DNA from 2 places in the Arthrobacter sp. 9E16 genome. Region 1 is predicted to be linked to the other one. Evidence: riboswitches for the same ligand, from Rfam matches in the RefSeq annotation. Region 1 holds a riboswitch; the other holds the start of a gene.
The links. A riboswitch is a leader RNA that binds a small molecule or an ion and turns the genes downstream of it on or off. The one in region 1 is predicted to bind S-adenosylmethionine.

Region 1 (7,097 bases):
CTCGGCGGAAAAGCCGCCGAACACCAGGGAATGGACGGCGCCGATCCGGGCGCAGGCCAGGGTGATGACGATGGTTTCCACGATGACCGGCAGATAGATGACCACGCGGTCACCTTTGCCGATGCCCAGGTTCAGCAGTGCGTTGGCGGCGCGGCAGACGTCGCGCTGCAGATCCGCGTAGGTGACGGTGCGCCGGTCTCCGGGTTCGCCCTCAAAGTGCAGGGCCACCTTGTCCCCGCGGCCGGCGGCAACGTGGCGGTCCACGCAGTTCACCGCGACGTTCAGGGTTCCGCCGGCAAACCATTCGATGGCAGGGACGCTGTACTCGGCCTCTGGCTCCGGGGTCTCCGGTCCGCTGAGCCGCTGCGGCGGGGTAAACGTGTGCGCCGTGTGCCAGGGCTGCTCCCACTGCAGCCGGCGGGCTGCCGCCTCCCAGAAGGCGATCCGCTCGGTTTCGGTGGTTGGGTCCGCCGCCGAGCTCTTCACATCCTGCAGTGCTTCTTCGAGTGTTTCCTGCAGTGTTGTGCTCAGGCCCATTTGGCCACCGCCTTCTTTTCGGCCAGTCCCAGCAGGGCGTCGGTAATCTTGCCGATCACCGCCAGCAGGATGATGGCCAGCAGCAGCCGGTCGGTGCGCCCGTTGTTTTGCGAATCGGTCAGCAGGAAGCCCAGCCCCATGGAAGAGGCGATGAGTTCCGCGGCCACGAGGAACAGCCAGGACTGTGCCAGCGCCAGCCGCAGCCCGGAGAATACCGCCGGAACGACGGCGGGCAGCTGCACCGTGGTCAGGAGTTTCAGCCCGTTGAGTCCGAAGGCGCGGGCGGCCTCCACCAGGTTCCGGTCCACGTGGCGCAGGGCCAGTGACACGGTGGTGAACACCGGGAAGAAGGCACCGATCGCAATCAGCGTGATTTTGGAGTCCTCGCCGATCTTCAGCCACAGGATCAGCAGGGGGACCCAGGCCAGCGACGGCACGGCACGCAGTGCGCCGATCATCGGACCCAGCAGGATGTCGGCCAGGCGGGACAGCCCCAGCACGGCGCCCAGGGCCAGGCCCAGCAGCCCGCCGGCGGCGAAACCGATGAGCACCCGCTGGGTGGAGATGGCCACGTGGTTGCCCAGCTGGCCGCGGCCGATCAGGTCAGCTGCGGCAGTGTAGACGGCCGACGGCGAGGGCAGCTGGACCGGACTGAAGATTCCGGCGGCTGTGCTGATCTGCCAGGCGGCCAGTACCAGGACGGGAACCACCAGGCCCAGGCCCGCGCGGGTCCAGCGGCTGGCCAGGATGGTGCCGGCCGGCGCTGCATTCCCGGCACCGGCGCTCGCGGATGCCGGGGTCTTCAGGGCCGAACTCACTGTGCATCCGAAATGGACTCGGGATCAGCGGACTTCACGAAGGAGTCATCGAACAGGCCGTCCAGTGCCTTGTCCACGGCGTCCTGGCCGGCGACGTCCCCGGTTTCCACCAGTGTGGGGCCGATTTTCTCAAGCACGCTGCGCTGGGCCTCACCCGGTGCGGGGTCAACGTCCAGGTTGCTGCGTTCCAGCACCACGGTCTGGGCCACCGCCAGGTCCAGGCCGGCAACATCGGCCAGGATCTGCGCCGTTTCCTCCGGGTTTTCAGCAGCCCACGCGCGGGCCTTCTCATAGGCGTTGACCACTGTCTGAGCGAGTTCCGGATCCTCTTTGAGGAAGGATTCGTTGGCGGCAAGGATGCCGTAGGTGTTGAAGTCCAGGTTGCGGTGGATCAACCGGGCACCGTTTTGTTCGGCACCCGCCATGATCGGGTCCAGCCCTGCCCAGGCATCCACTGATCCGTTTTCCAGGGCGCTCCGGCCGTCTGCGTGCTGCAGCTGTTCCACGGTGACGTCGTCCAGGCTCAGTCCGGCTTCGTCCAGGGCCTGGACCAGGAAGAAGTAGGGGTCGGTGCCCTTGGTGGCCGCCACGGACTTGCCCTTGAGGCCCGCCACGGAGGTGATGTCCGAGTCGGCGCCCACCGCCAGGGCCGCCCATTCCGGCTGGGAGAAAATGTCGATGGCCTTGATCGGGGATCCGTTGGCGCGGTGCAGCAGCGCTGCGGACCCTGCGGTGGAACCGACGTCGATCGCCCCGGAGCGCAGGTTTTCATTGGCCTTGTTGGAGCCGGCCGACTGCACCCACTCCACCGTGACGCCGTCGTCGGCGAGGGCGGATTCCAGCCAGCCCTGGTCCTTGATGATCAGGCTGAGCGGGTTGTAGGTGGCGAAGTCGAGGGTGAGGGTTCCTCCGTCGGCCGCGCCGGCGTCGGCGGCGGCATCGGAATCCTCGCCTGCCACGCAACCGGTCAGCAGCAGGGAAGCTGCGGCGGCGGCTGCGGCCAGGGTCTTGAGCGCGGTGCGGGAAGCTGAGGGGGAACTGAGGGAACGGCTGTTCATGGGGATTCTTTCTGATGAGTTGGCTGCGAGGCATCGCGGTTCATGCGCAAAATGGGCGCAGAACGGCGGGGGTAGCGGCCCTTAGAGGGGTGACGCCGGGAGAAGTTTTAGTGGCGGTCGACGCCGAGGCGGGCCAGGAGCTCGCCGCGCATTCGGGCCAGCTCGGCCGAGGCGCGGTTCCGCGGGCGCGGGCCGGGCACGGTGATGGTGTCCGTAATGGTGGCTCCGGCAGCACCGGGCTCCCTGCCCAGGACGATGATGCGGTCTGCCAGCTGGAGGGCTTCGTCCACGTCGTGGGTTACCAGCAGCACCGTGGTGGGGGTGGCCCGGTGAACCGCGAGCAGCAGGTCCTGCATCTTCAGCCGGGTCAGGGCATCCAGTGCACCGAACGGTTCATCCAGCAGGAGCACGCCGGGCGTGCGGGCCAGGGCCCGGGCAAGAGAAGCGCGCTGCGCCATGCCACCGGAAACTGCCCGGGGACGGTGTTTGGCGAATGCGGCCAGTTCCACCAGCTCCAGCAGTTCGGCCACCTTGGCCTTGCCGTTCTTGGCGCTGATGCCCTTGGGCAGGCCCATGGCGATGTTGGCCTGCAGGGTTTGCCAGGGCAGCAGCCGCGGTTCCTGGAACGCGACGGCGCACCGGTCATCAATGCCGCGCACGGGTGTTCCGTTGATCCGGACTTCCCCGCTGGTTGGAGCGTCCAGGCCGGCTGCGGCCCGCAGGAGCGTGGACTTTCCGCAGCCGCTGGAGCCCAGGATGGCCAGGACTTCGCCGGCATGTACGTCAAAGGTGATGTCCCGCAGCACCTGGTGGGTTTCACCGCCGGAGCCGAATGCGCGGCCGAGGGAGGAAAAGGCAACGGGAAGGGCGGAACCGGCGGCGCGCGTTTGGGGCGGCGCGGCGGCAGGGGACTGTGAAGCCAGAGCGGTCATGTTAACTCTCCATCGGTCCTGGCAGTAGCACCCTACGGATAACGCCTTGGGCCGGGAGGCCTCCTGCGGTGTTGTCCTCGCTATTGCCGTCCCTCAAGGAGGAGGTACGGCAACCAGGGTTGCTGCGGCTTCACTGATCCAGGTCTCTCAGCCGCTCGGGATGGTCAAGAGCAACTAAACGCGCGATTGCGGAAACCGGCAAGTCCCCCGCGTAATATTTCGACGCCGCCTGTGCCGGCGGGGGCGCCGGCGGGGGAGTGGAGGCCAGGCTATCTGTGGAGTCTGGGACAGGATGGGGAATGCTGCCAACCAGTGGTCATGCGGGGTCATAAATCCGTTCACACGGGGTCATGTTCTTTCCTTGCCTGTTCCGCTGTGCAAATACTGGTGGCGAAGGATCATGAGTCCCAACGCAAAGCTCTGGCTGGTTGGGCGGCAACCCTCTTTCCGTAGCGGGGTGCCCCAGATGAGGATCCGGCCGTGTCGCGTCCGCGAACGGCAAGTACGGCGCCCCAGCGGGTGCGTCCCGTCCCGAAGGATTTCCCCGTGTCCGAATCATCTTCCTCAACACCTCAGAACAGCCGGCGGCAGATCCGGTTCAACGCCTTTGACATGAACTGCGTGGGCCATCAGTCTCCGGGACTGTGGCGCCATCCGCAGGACCAGTCCGCGAATTACACGGATCTCCGCTACTGGGCCAACCTGGCCCAAACCTGCGAGCGCGGATTGTTTGACGGCATCTTTATCGCAGACGTCCTGGGCACCTATGACGTGTATGGAAACTCCAACGAGGCCACACTGCGGCAGGGCACCCAGGTGCCGGTGAATGACCCGCTGCTGCTGGTCTCCGCCATGGCACTGGTCACCGAGCACCTCGGTTTCGGCATCACCGCGGGAACAGCCTATGAACACCCCTACCCCTTCGCGCGGCGCCTCTCCACCCTGGACCACCTCACCAACGGCCGGGTCGGCTGGAACGTGGTCACCGGCTACCTGCCCTCGGCGGCCCGCAACATGGGTGCCGAAGACCAGCTTGAGCACGACGAGCGCTACAACCACGCGGATGAATACCTCGAGGTGATCTACAAGCTGCTGGAAGGCTCCTGGGAGGATGACGCCGTCGTCCGGGACAAGGACAGCGGCATCTTCACCGACCCGGCGAAGGTGCATGACATCAACCATGAGGGCAAGTACTTCAAGGTTCCCGGCATCCATATCAGTGAGCCGTCACCGCAGCGCACCCCGGTGATCTTCCAGGCCGGCGCCTCGCCGCGGGGCATTGCCTTTGCCGCCGGCAATGCCGAGGCCGTCTTCGTGGGCGCCCCCACGAAGGAAAAGCTCAGGGCCACGGTCACCCGGATTCGTGATGCCGCCGAAGCCGCCGGCCGGGACCGCCACTCCATCCGGATCTACACGCTGCTGACCATCATCACCGCGGCAACATCCGAGGAAGCCGAAGCCAAGCATGTGGACTACCAGCGGTACGCCAGCGACGAGGGTGCCCTGGCCCTGATGTCCGGCTGGCTCGGCGTGGATCTGTCCACCTACAACCTGGACGAGCCGCTGGGCAATGTGCAGTCCAATGCGATCCAGTCTGCCGCGGACAACTTCCAAAAAGCGAAGGACGACGGCGAACCCTGGACGGTGCGCGACATCGCCGAATCCGCGGGGATCGGCGGGCTGGGTCCGCGGCTGGTGGGCTCGGGGTCCGACGTCGCCGAGGAGCTGATCCGGTGGGTGGAAGAGACCGATGTGGACGGCTTCAACCTGGCCTACGCCATTACCCCGGGTACCTTCGAGGACGTGGTGGAATTTGTGGTGCCGGAGCTGCAGAAGCGCGGTGCCTACCGGACGGAATATACCCCGGGGACGCTGCGCCACAAGCTCTTCGGTGCCGGTGACAAGCTGCCCGAAAACCACCGCGGTGCGTCCTTCCGGCTTCAGCCGGCAGGGATTCCGGCACGCTGAGGGGTTCCGCCGTCCGGCCGGAGGTTTGCGGGGCGGGTTCCGGGCGGGGCCATTGACCGGGGACGGACTGCCTCCTTACGTTTGAAGGGTCCGCGCAGTGAACCCTTTAGCGAGCAGGAGTCGGCTATGGAACCCTCACCCAGCGCCACCGGCATGGCCCTTTCCGCCGACGGCACCCGCATCGCCTGGTCCCGGCAGGGCGACGGTCCGCCCCTGGTGATCGTGGATCCGCTGACAGCTGACCGCAACAGTTCCAGTACCCGGGCCCTGGCGCAGCTGCTCTCCGGAAACCACACCGTCTACACGTATGACCGGCGCGGACTGGGTGAAAGCGACGTGGGGGAGGAGTACACGGCCGAGTCCGACGTTGATGACCTGCTGGCAGTGGTGCAGGTGGCCGGCGGAAGGGCAGACCTCTACGGGTTCGCGTCGGGTGCCTTCCTGGCGCTGCGCGCCGCCGAGGAGTCCGCCGTCATCACGCGGGTTGTCGCGCTGGAGCCGACCCTGGCCCTGGAGGAGGGTGAAGACGAGATGCTGGTGCTGCAGACGGAACTTGAGGGACTCGGCGGTGTGCAGGTGCCCGTGCTGGTGCTGGCAGGGAGCGCCAGCGGCAACGAAACGCAGGATCTGGCCCGGCGGGCCGCCGATGCCCTGGAGGAAGGGGAGTTCCAGCTGCTGGAAGGCAGCACGGCCAGTGTGCCGGAGACCGCCCTGGCCGATGCCATCGAATCTTTCCTGAGCTGAGGCACGCAGCCGGGCGTAAGCTGGTGCCCGATCCAGAGCCCACCGAAGGACGGCAGATGACACACGTCAATAACCCCGCAGTTGTCGAAGCACTTCTGACCAACAAGGGCGCCCGCTGGGCGGTGGTGGGCCTGTCCAACAATCCGCGCCGCACCGCCGTCGGCGTCTCCCGTTACATCCAGGACCACCTCGGAATGGAAATCATCCCGGTGAGCCTGAAGGGAGACGATGTCCACGGCAACAAAGGCTACCGGCAGCTCAGCGAAATCCCCGGACAGATCGACGTCGTTGACTGCTTCGTGAATTCCTCCCGTGTCGGGAACATAGTGGACCAGGCCATCGAGGCAGGCGCCAAGGCGGTGTGGCTCCAGCTGGGCGTGATCGACGAGGCAGCGGCGCAGCGGGCGGCCGACGCCGGGCTGGACGTGGTGATGGATACCTGTCCCGTCATCGAAGCTCCCCGGTTCGGTCTCTGACCCGTTACAGCTTGGCGAACCGGGCGCGCAGGATCCCGGTGTACAACCCGTAACAGATCATTCCGGCGCCCACGGCTCCCAGCGCCAGCACGCCGAAGGGCTGCTCGCGCAGGGCGCGGAGTGCGCCGTCGAGCCCGGTGGACTTCACCGGGTCGGCCGTGAAAGCGGCCACCATCACCAGGAGGCCCAGAATAGCCAGGGACACTCCCTTGGCGACAAAGCCCAGCGTGCCGGTAATGGTGACGGCGCGGTCCCAGATGCCCGCCGGAATCGCCGTCAAATCCTTGCGGAAACGTCCGGTGGCGCCCTTGAAAATGAAATAGCCGCCAACACCGACGATGCCAAGTCCCACCAGGCCCAGCAGGACGGCGCCCGCCGGCTGCGCCATCAGCTTGGCGCTCCAGCCTGCGGAACTCTCGCCGCTGTCCGTGCCGCCGCCCAGGGCTACGGTGCCGAAGGATACGCCGATGGCACCGTAGGTGATGGCCTGGGTGGCCGCGGAGCCTCGCACTTTCCAGGCGTCTTTGCCCTGCAGCCCGCGGCCGTCCAGCCAGACGCGCGATG
Region 2 (7,097 bases), on a different contig from region 1:
GACACGGCCGTCCTTCATCACCAGGACGTCGTCGCTCACATGGTGGATCACGCCGAGGTCATGACTGATGAACAGATAGCTCAGGCCATGCTGTTCCTGCAGATCCGCGAGGAGATCCAGGACCTGGGCCTGGATGGACACATCCAGCGCGGATACAGGTTCGTCGAGCAGCAGCACGCGGGGCCGGAGCGCCAGGGCGCGGGCGATGGCCACGCGCTGGCGCTGCCCGCCGGAGAGGGTGAGCGGCTGCCGGCGAATCAGGTCCAGGGGCAGCCCAACCTGACCGAGCAGTTCCGCGGCGCGGTCCCGGAGTTCACCGGGCGTGCCGGTGCCCCCGGCCTCCAAGGCGTCGGTAATCACCCGCTCCACGCTGAAGCGCGGATCAAAGGAGCTCAGCGGGTCCTGGTTCACCAGCTGGATGTCCCGCCGGTGCGGACGCCGCATCTCTTCGGTGACCGGCGCCCCCTGGACGTTCCCGGCCCACGGCAGCCCGCCGAGCCGGACCGTCCCCGCATCCGGTTCCGTAAGTCCCAGGACGATGCGCGCCGTCGTTGACTTGCCCGATCCGGACTCGCCCACGATGCCCAGGGTTTTGCCGGCCGGCAGCGTAAAGGAGACATTGTCGACCACTGTGCGGGAGGAGCCGTCCGGAGACGCATAGGCCTTGACCAGGTTGCGGGCTTCGAGCGCCGGAGAATCCGCGGAGAAAGCCGAGGCCCGTGCCGGGCCTGCGGACTTCACTTGCCGGGGCAGGGACGAGAGCCGGGTGCCCTTGCCGCGGCCGGCGGGAACGGCATCGATCAGCTGTCGGGTGTACTCGTGGCGCGGGTTGCCCAGCACTTGCGCCGCCCGCCCCGACTCGACTATCCGTCCGTGCTGCATCACGGCGATTTCATCGGCGAGCCGGCTAACCACGGCAAGGTCATGGGAGATGAAGATCAGCCCGCGGCCCTGTTCCTTCAGACCCGCCAGCAGTTCGAGGATCTGGGCCTGGACGGTGGCATCCAGTGCGGTGGTTGGTTCATCGGCAATCACCAGCTGCGGATTGAGTACGGTGGCCTGCGCAATCAGCGCGCGCTGCCGCAGCCCGCCGGAGAGTTCACCGGAGCGCTGCCGCGCCCGGACCTCGGGATCGGTGATGCCGGCGGCGCGCAGGGCGGCGAAAACCCGTTCCTGGCGCTCCTCCCGTCCATGGACGCCGTGGGCGCGGAGGGCTTCGTCGATTTCCCGGCCGACCGTGCGCAGGGGATCCAGGGACACGAGGGCATCCTGGAGGACATAGCCGATGTGTTTTCCCCGCAGTCTGCGCCACTGCCGCTCGGAAAGCCGGGCTGCATCGTGCCCGAGCACGTCCAGGCGGTCCGCGGATACCCGGGCGTTGGGTGCGTTGAGCCCTACGAGGGTGCGGGCCGTGACGGTTTTGCCGGATCCGGATTCCCCCACCAGGGCCAGCGCCTTCCCGGGGGCAAGGGCCAGCGAAACATCACGGACGACGTCAACGGTGCCCCGCGCGGTGGAGAAGGAAACATTCAGGTTGTCGATGGCGAGCAGCGGCTGCTGCGGGGTGTGCGGTGTCATGGTCAGACCTCTGCTTCGAGTCGGCGCTGCAGGTGATGGCCCACCACCGTGGTGGTCAGGGCCGCGAGAGTGATGAATATCCCGGGGAACGCGGCAATCCACCAGGCGATCTGGAGGTAGTTGCGCCCGTCGGCGAGCATTGCGCCCCATTCGGCGGCCGGCGGCTGTGCGCCGAGTCCGAGGAAGCTCAGGGAGGATGCCCAGACAATGGACTGTCCGATGCCGAGCGTGACGAGGACAAACAGAGGGCGCGCCACGTTGGGGATGATGGTGTGCCGGAGGATATGGGAGCGTGACCGGCCCAGGGAGAGAGCCGTTTCCACATAGGGGGCGGCCACCACCTGCAGGGTCTGGGTGCGGAGCATCCGGGCGTAGCCGGGGGCGGATCCGATTCCCACGGCAACCGCGGCGGTGACGACGCCGGTGCCGGAGACGGCGATCACGATCAGGGCCAGGAGCAGGCCGGGGAAGGCGAAGAGGATTTCGACGAAACGGCAGATCGCCGAGTCGAGCCGCTTGCCGGACACTCCGGCAGTAATGCCCAGTGCACCGCCCAGGATCAGCCCGATGGCCGTGGCCGCCAGGCCCAGAAGCAGTGATTGGCCGGTGCCGGCGATCACCCGGGACAGGATGTCGCGGCCGTTCTGGTCGGTGCCGAACAGATGGGAGGCGCCCGGCGCCTGGAAGGCGTTGGCGGGATCAATCTCATAGGGGTCCTGCCGCAGGAACAGGGAAGGGGCGACGGCGGCGAGCACCAGGAACACCAAAAGCGCGCCGGCCATCCACACACCGGCGGGAGTGCTGCGGACCAGCCGCAGGGTGCGCGAAGGCGTCCCGCCGGTCAGCGGGCCGGTAGGCTCTTGCACTGTTGAGGCGGGTCTGGCAATCGTGGTCATGCTGCACTTCCTGTCGGGTTGCTGCGGGGGTCCACCGCGCGGTAGAGGAGATCCACGGCGAGGTTCACGAGGATGTAGACGGCGGCAATAATGAACACCACGGCCAGGGTTACCGGCATATCGCGGTTGATGATGGCATCCACGAGGGAACGCCCCAGCCCGGCCCGGGCAAAAATGATCTCGGCGACGACGGCGGAACTCACCAGTGAGCCCACTGCCCACGCGGAGAGCGTGAGGCCGGGCAGGATGGCGTGCCGCAGGGCATGCGTCAGCCGCACGGCGGCGTCGCTCAGCCCCCTGGCACGGGCGCTCAGGATGAACGGCTGAGCCAGGGCTTCTTCGAAGGAGGACCGGGTGACCTGGGCGATGAACCCGGACAGGGGGATGGCCAGTGAGAGCGCCGGCAGGACGAGCGAGCGGAAGCCGTCGTCTCCGGCTACCGGGAACCAGCCCAGGATGACGGCGAAGAGGACCGCAAGCATGATGCCCACCCAGAACGGGGGAAGGGAAGCGAAGAACACCTCCAGGGTCCGGCCGACGCCGTCGAGCAGGCGTCCGCGGCCCACCGTGAGGAGCGTGAATGCCAGGGCGATGACCCATGCGAAGGCCAGCGCCAGTCCGGCGAGCTGCAGGGTGGGAAGGATCTGCGGGCCGATGATCTCGATCACGGGAACCTTGAAGATATAGGACACCCCAAAGTCCCCGGTAATCAGGTTGCCCAGATAGGAGAGGTACTGCAGAAGAACGGGCCGGTCGAGTCCGTACTGGGCTCTTACCGCTGCCACCGTCTCGGGCGACGGGGAGGATCCGGCACCCCCGAGGATCGCTGTTACGGGATCGCCGGGCGTGAGGTGCAGGACAAAGAAGGTGAGGGTGACGGCCGCCCAGAGGACAAAAACGCTGCCGGCGGCCCGCTTACCGACAATGCGGCCGGTGCTGCCTCCGGACACCGTTGTGCGAGGTGCCGTGTTGAGGGGATCAAGGGATTGGGTGCTCATTGGGGATCCACCGCCGTGACGTCGTAGAGGTAGGGGAGGGAAAGGCTGGGTTCAAGGGTGAGGTTTGTCCAGCGGTCGCTGCGCAGGGCCACCTGGCTGGCCTGGTTGTAAAGCGGCAGCTGCAGGGCGTGGTCGCTGACGATCTGCTGGGCCTGGTGGTAAAGGTCCTTCCGGACGGCAGCATCGTCGGTGGCAAGTGCCGCGTTCAGGATCGAGTCCAGCCCGGGATTGCGAAAGCCCGATCCGTTGGCTACAAAGCCGGCAGACTCGGTGTATTCCGAGGAGAAGACAATGCGGAGCACATCGGCGGTGTTGGTGTTCCAGTAATCGGCGCGAAGGTCGTATTCGAAGGTGTTGCCCAGTTCGCTCACGGTTGCTGCGTCGCCGTTCTCGATCAGCACCTCGAAGCCGGCCTGCTTCGCTGTCGCCTGGATTTGAGTGACCAGCGCCTGGTGCGCAGCGGGCCAGGCTCCGGGGGTGTACGGGAAATGAACTCTCAGGCGCTCGCCGTCTTTCACCCGGTATCCTTCGGCGTCGTGCTCCGTCCAGCCGGCATCATCGAGCAGGCGGGCTGCTTCGGCGGGGTCCGGGTCATAGACGTGCTCAAAATCGGGGGAGTAGAAACCGGTGGTGGAGCTGAGCGGCCCGCCGGCCCGGGTGACGGTGCCGAAGTAGACGCTGTTGATGCCCGCGTCCACGTAGGCGCTGTGCAGGAAAGCCTTGCGGACGTTGAGGTCGTCAAACGGCGCACGGGTGGTGTTGAGGATGAGGTTGGTAGGGTTTCCGGGCCGGTCACGCAGGGTCAGCTCCACGTTTCCGTCCGCTTCCGCCTCGGCAAAGTGGACCGAGGGCATGAGGTCCAGGGCGTCCGCCTGGCCTGCCCGCAGCAGGCCGTACCTGGTGGAGTCTTCGGGAACAATGCGCCATTCGATCTTCTCAATGTGTGCCGGGCCGTCATGCTGCGCGTAGGGCGGAGCGGAGTTGTAGTCTTCGTTGCGGACCAGGGTGACCTTGGACTGCGGGACGTAGTCCAGGATCTTGTACGGTCCCGAGCCCACCGGCGAGTGGCAGTTTTCCACTTGCGGCCGCTTCAGGGCCGCGGGTGACTGGATGCCGAGGAAGGGCTGGGCGAGCACCTCAAGGAACGCCGCATACGGGCGGTTCAGGGTGACGACGGCGGTGGTCGGGTCCACTACCTGCGTGGACTCGTAGGGTTTGAGGTAACCGCCTGCGGTACCTGACTGGGTGTTTGGATCCACCATGTGGTCCAGGTTTGCCTTCACTGCTTCCGCGGTGAGTTTTGTCCCGTCGGTGAACCAGACGTCGTCGCGCACTGTGAAGGTGTAGGTGAGGCCGTCGCCGGACACTGACCATGCTGTGGCGAGCCACGGGTGGATGGTGCCGCCGCTGTCCTGTGAAACGAGGGAATCCAGGTAGTTCGCTGCGATGGATGCCTGCGGCATGTCGCCGTCCACGTGGGGATCCAGGCAGGAAATGTCCTTGCCGGTGGCAAAGACAAAGGTGTCGCTGCCGCTGGCTGCGGCCGGCCCGCCGCAACCGGAAACGGCAGTGGCGAGCATGGCCCCTGCCGTGAGGACGGCGAGGGTGCGGGGTATCTGGGGATGGGGTTTGGGAGGTCTTGCTGGGCTCACGTCAGGCTCCTGAATCATCGCCCGGCGGAGGGCGACGCAGGTTCGCCGGCGTCAGCTTCGCCGTGCCGGGGCAGGGCGAAGCTGACCAACGAAAGCGCGCAGCTTCTCCATCGGTCCTGGCAGTAGCACCGTTCCCCGCTGCTGGGCGGGGAGGGTTGCTGCGGCGTCGTCGATCCAGGTCTCTCGGCCGCTCGGGATGGTTAAGGAAAAGCTAGCCCATGGATCACGGCCGGGCCAGCGATGACCGTTTTTGACCTCAGGGGCGTCTCGGTGCGTCATCGGCGGTCACAGAGGTTCACGGCGGTGCCATCCGGACCCGGGACCGGGCGTCCGGCCAAGGGTGTGCGATACGCCACGAAATTAGTTGACTAAGGGCAATTACTTATATAGTTGATCTAAATCAACTACTAGCAGGAGCCCGATGTCCCCCGCAGAACGTCCCCCCGAAAAAAAGTCCGAAAAGAAGGCCAAGGTGCCCAAGCGGACCGCCTCCCCGGACGGGACCATGACTCACAAGCAGGTGCTGGAATCCCTTTCCGGCCTGCTCCTTGGCATGTTTGTCTCGATTCTGGCGGGCACGGTGGTTTCCACCTCCCTGCCGCTGATCATCTCGGACCTTGACGGCAACCAGTCCGCCTACACCTGGGTGGTGACGGGAACACTGCTGGCCACAACGGTGTCAACGCCGCTGTGGGGCAAGTTTGCTGACCTGTTCAACCGCAAGCTGCTGATCCAGCTCGCTCTTGGCATCTTTGTGCTCGGCTCGGCCCTGGCCGGCTTCTCGCAGGACACCAGCACGCTGATTGTCTTCCGCGTGCTGCAGGGTCTGGGTGCCGGTGGTCTCGCCGCGCTGAGCCAGATCATCATGGCTGACATCATCAGCCCGCGCGACCGCGGGAAGTACGCCGGACTCTTTGGTGCCGTCATGGCGGTGGGCACAGTGGGCGGACCGCTGCTGGGCGGTGTTGTCACTGACGCCTTCGGCTGGCGCTGGAACTTCTTCATTGCCCTGCCGGTGGCGGTGGCTGCCATCATCCTGCTGCAGATGACCCTGCACCTGCCCCAGCACGCCAAGCGCAAGGTCCACATCGACTACTTGGGTGCTGTCCTGATCGCCGGCGGTGTGTCGCTGCTGATGATCTGGGTGACCCTGGCGGGCAACCAGTTCGGCTGGGCCTCGCTGGCCTCCTTCCTGACGGTCGCCGGATCCGCCTTGCTGCTGATCGCTGCCGTGCTGGTTGAATTCAAGTCCCCGGAACCGATCATTCCGCTGTCCATGTTCAAGAACCGCACCTTCACCCTTGCCGTCGTGGCGAGCATTTCCGTGGGCGTGTCCATGTTCGGCACTTCTGTGTTCCTGGCGCAGTACATGCAGCTGGCCCGCGGTGCCACCCCCACCGAGTCCGGCCTGCTGACCATCCCCATGATGGCCGGCCTGCTGGTCTCCTCCACGCTGTTCGGAACGATCATCAGCCGCACCGGCAAGTGGAAGGCCGTGATGATTTCCGGCGGTGTGCTCACCGTGGTGGGTTCCATCCTGCTGAGCACGCTGGCCTATGACACCAACCTGGTGCTGGTCGGCATCTACATGGCCGTTCTGGGCGCAGGCCTGGGCATGCTGATGCAGAACCTGGTGCTCGTGGTCCAGAACTCCATTGAGGTGAAGAACCTCGGTGTGGCCACCAGCGCGGTGACCTTCTTCCGCAGTCTCGGCGGCACCGTGGGTGTTTCCGTGCTGGGTTCGGTGCTCGGGACCATCGTTGCCTCCGAAATCAAGGACGGCATCGGTGCGCTGGCGCCGGCTGACCAGGCTGCGGCCGCCGTGGCCCTGGGCAGCGGATCCATCCCCAAGGTCTCCGAACTTCCTGACGCCATTGCCGTGCTGGTGGAAAGTGCGTACGGCGTCGGCGTCGGCTCGGTCTTCCTGTACAGCGTTCCGCTGGCCGTCATCACGCTGCTGGCTGTCATCTTCA

Region 2: another riboswitch for S-adenosylmethionine. It lies ahead of CXR00_RS10695 (ABC transporter substrate-binding protein); the one in region 1 lies ahead of CXR00_RS06570 (LLM class flavin-dependent oxidoreductase).

The regions. Positions count from the first base shown of each region.
Region 1 is NZ_PJIU01000001.1:1,353,828-1,360,924, forward strand. Features, by position in the region: gene acs (acetate--CoA ligase) at 1-537, opposite strand, end outside; gene CXR00_RS06555 (ABC transporter permease) at 528-1,286, opposite strand; gene CXR00_RS06560 (aliphatic sulfonate ABC transporter substrate-binding protein) at 1,352-2,413, opposite strand; gene CXR00_RS06565 (ABC transporter ATP-binding protein) at 2,521-3,345, opposite strand; SAM riboswitch class IV at 3,742-3,856, shown strand; gene CXR00_RS06570 (LLM class flavin-dependent oxidoreductase) at 3,892-5,313, shown strand; gene CXR00_RS06575 (alpha/beta fold hydrolase) at 5,440-6,057, shown strand; gene CXR00_RS06580 (CoA-binding protein) at 6,114-6,533, shown strand; gene CXR00_RS06585 (DUF1206 domain-containing protein) at 6,538-7,097, opposite strand, start outside.
Region 2 is NZ_PJIU01000002.1:853,802-860,898, reverse strand. Features, by position in the region: gene CXR00_RS10710 (ABC transporter ATP-binding protein) at 1-1,578, opposite strand, end outside; gene CXR00_RS10705 (ABC transporter permease) at 1,581-2,474, opposite strand; gene CXR00_RS10700 (ABC transporter permease) at 2,471-3,472, opposite strand; gene CXR00_RS10695 (ABC transporter substrate-binding protein) at 3,469-5,124, opposite strand; SAM riboswitch class I at 5,229-5,327, opposite strand; gene CXR00_RS10690 (MDR family MFS transporter) at 5,630-7,097, shown strand, end outside.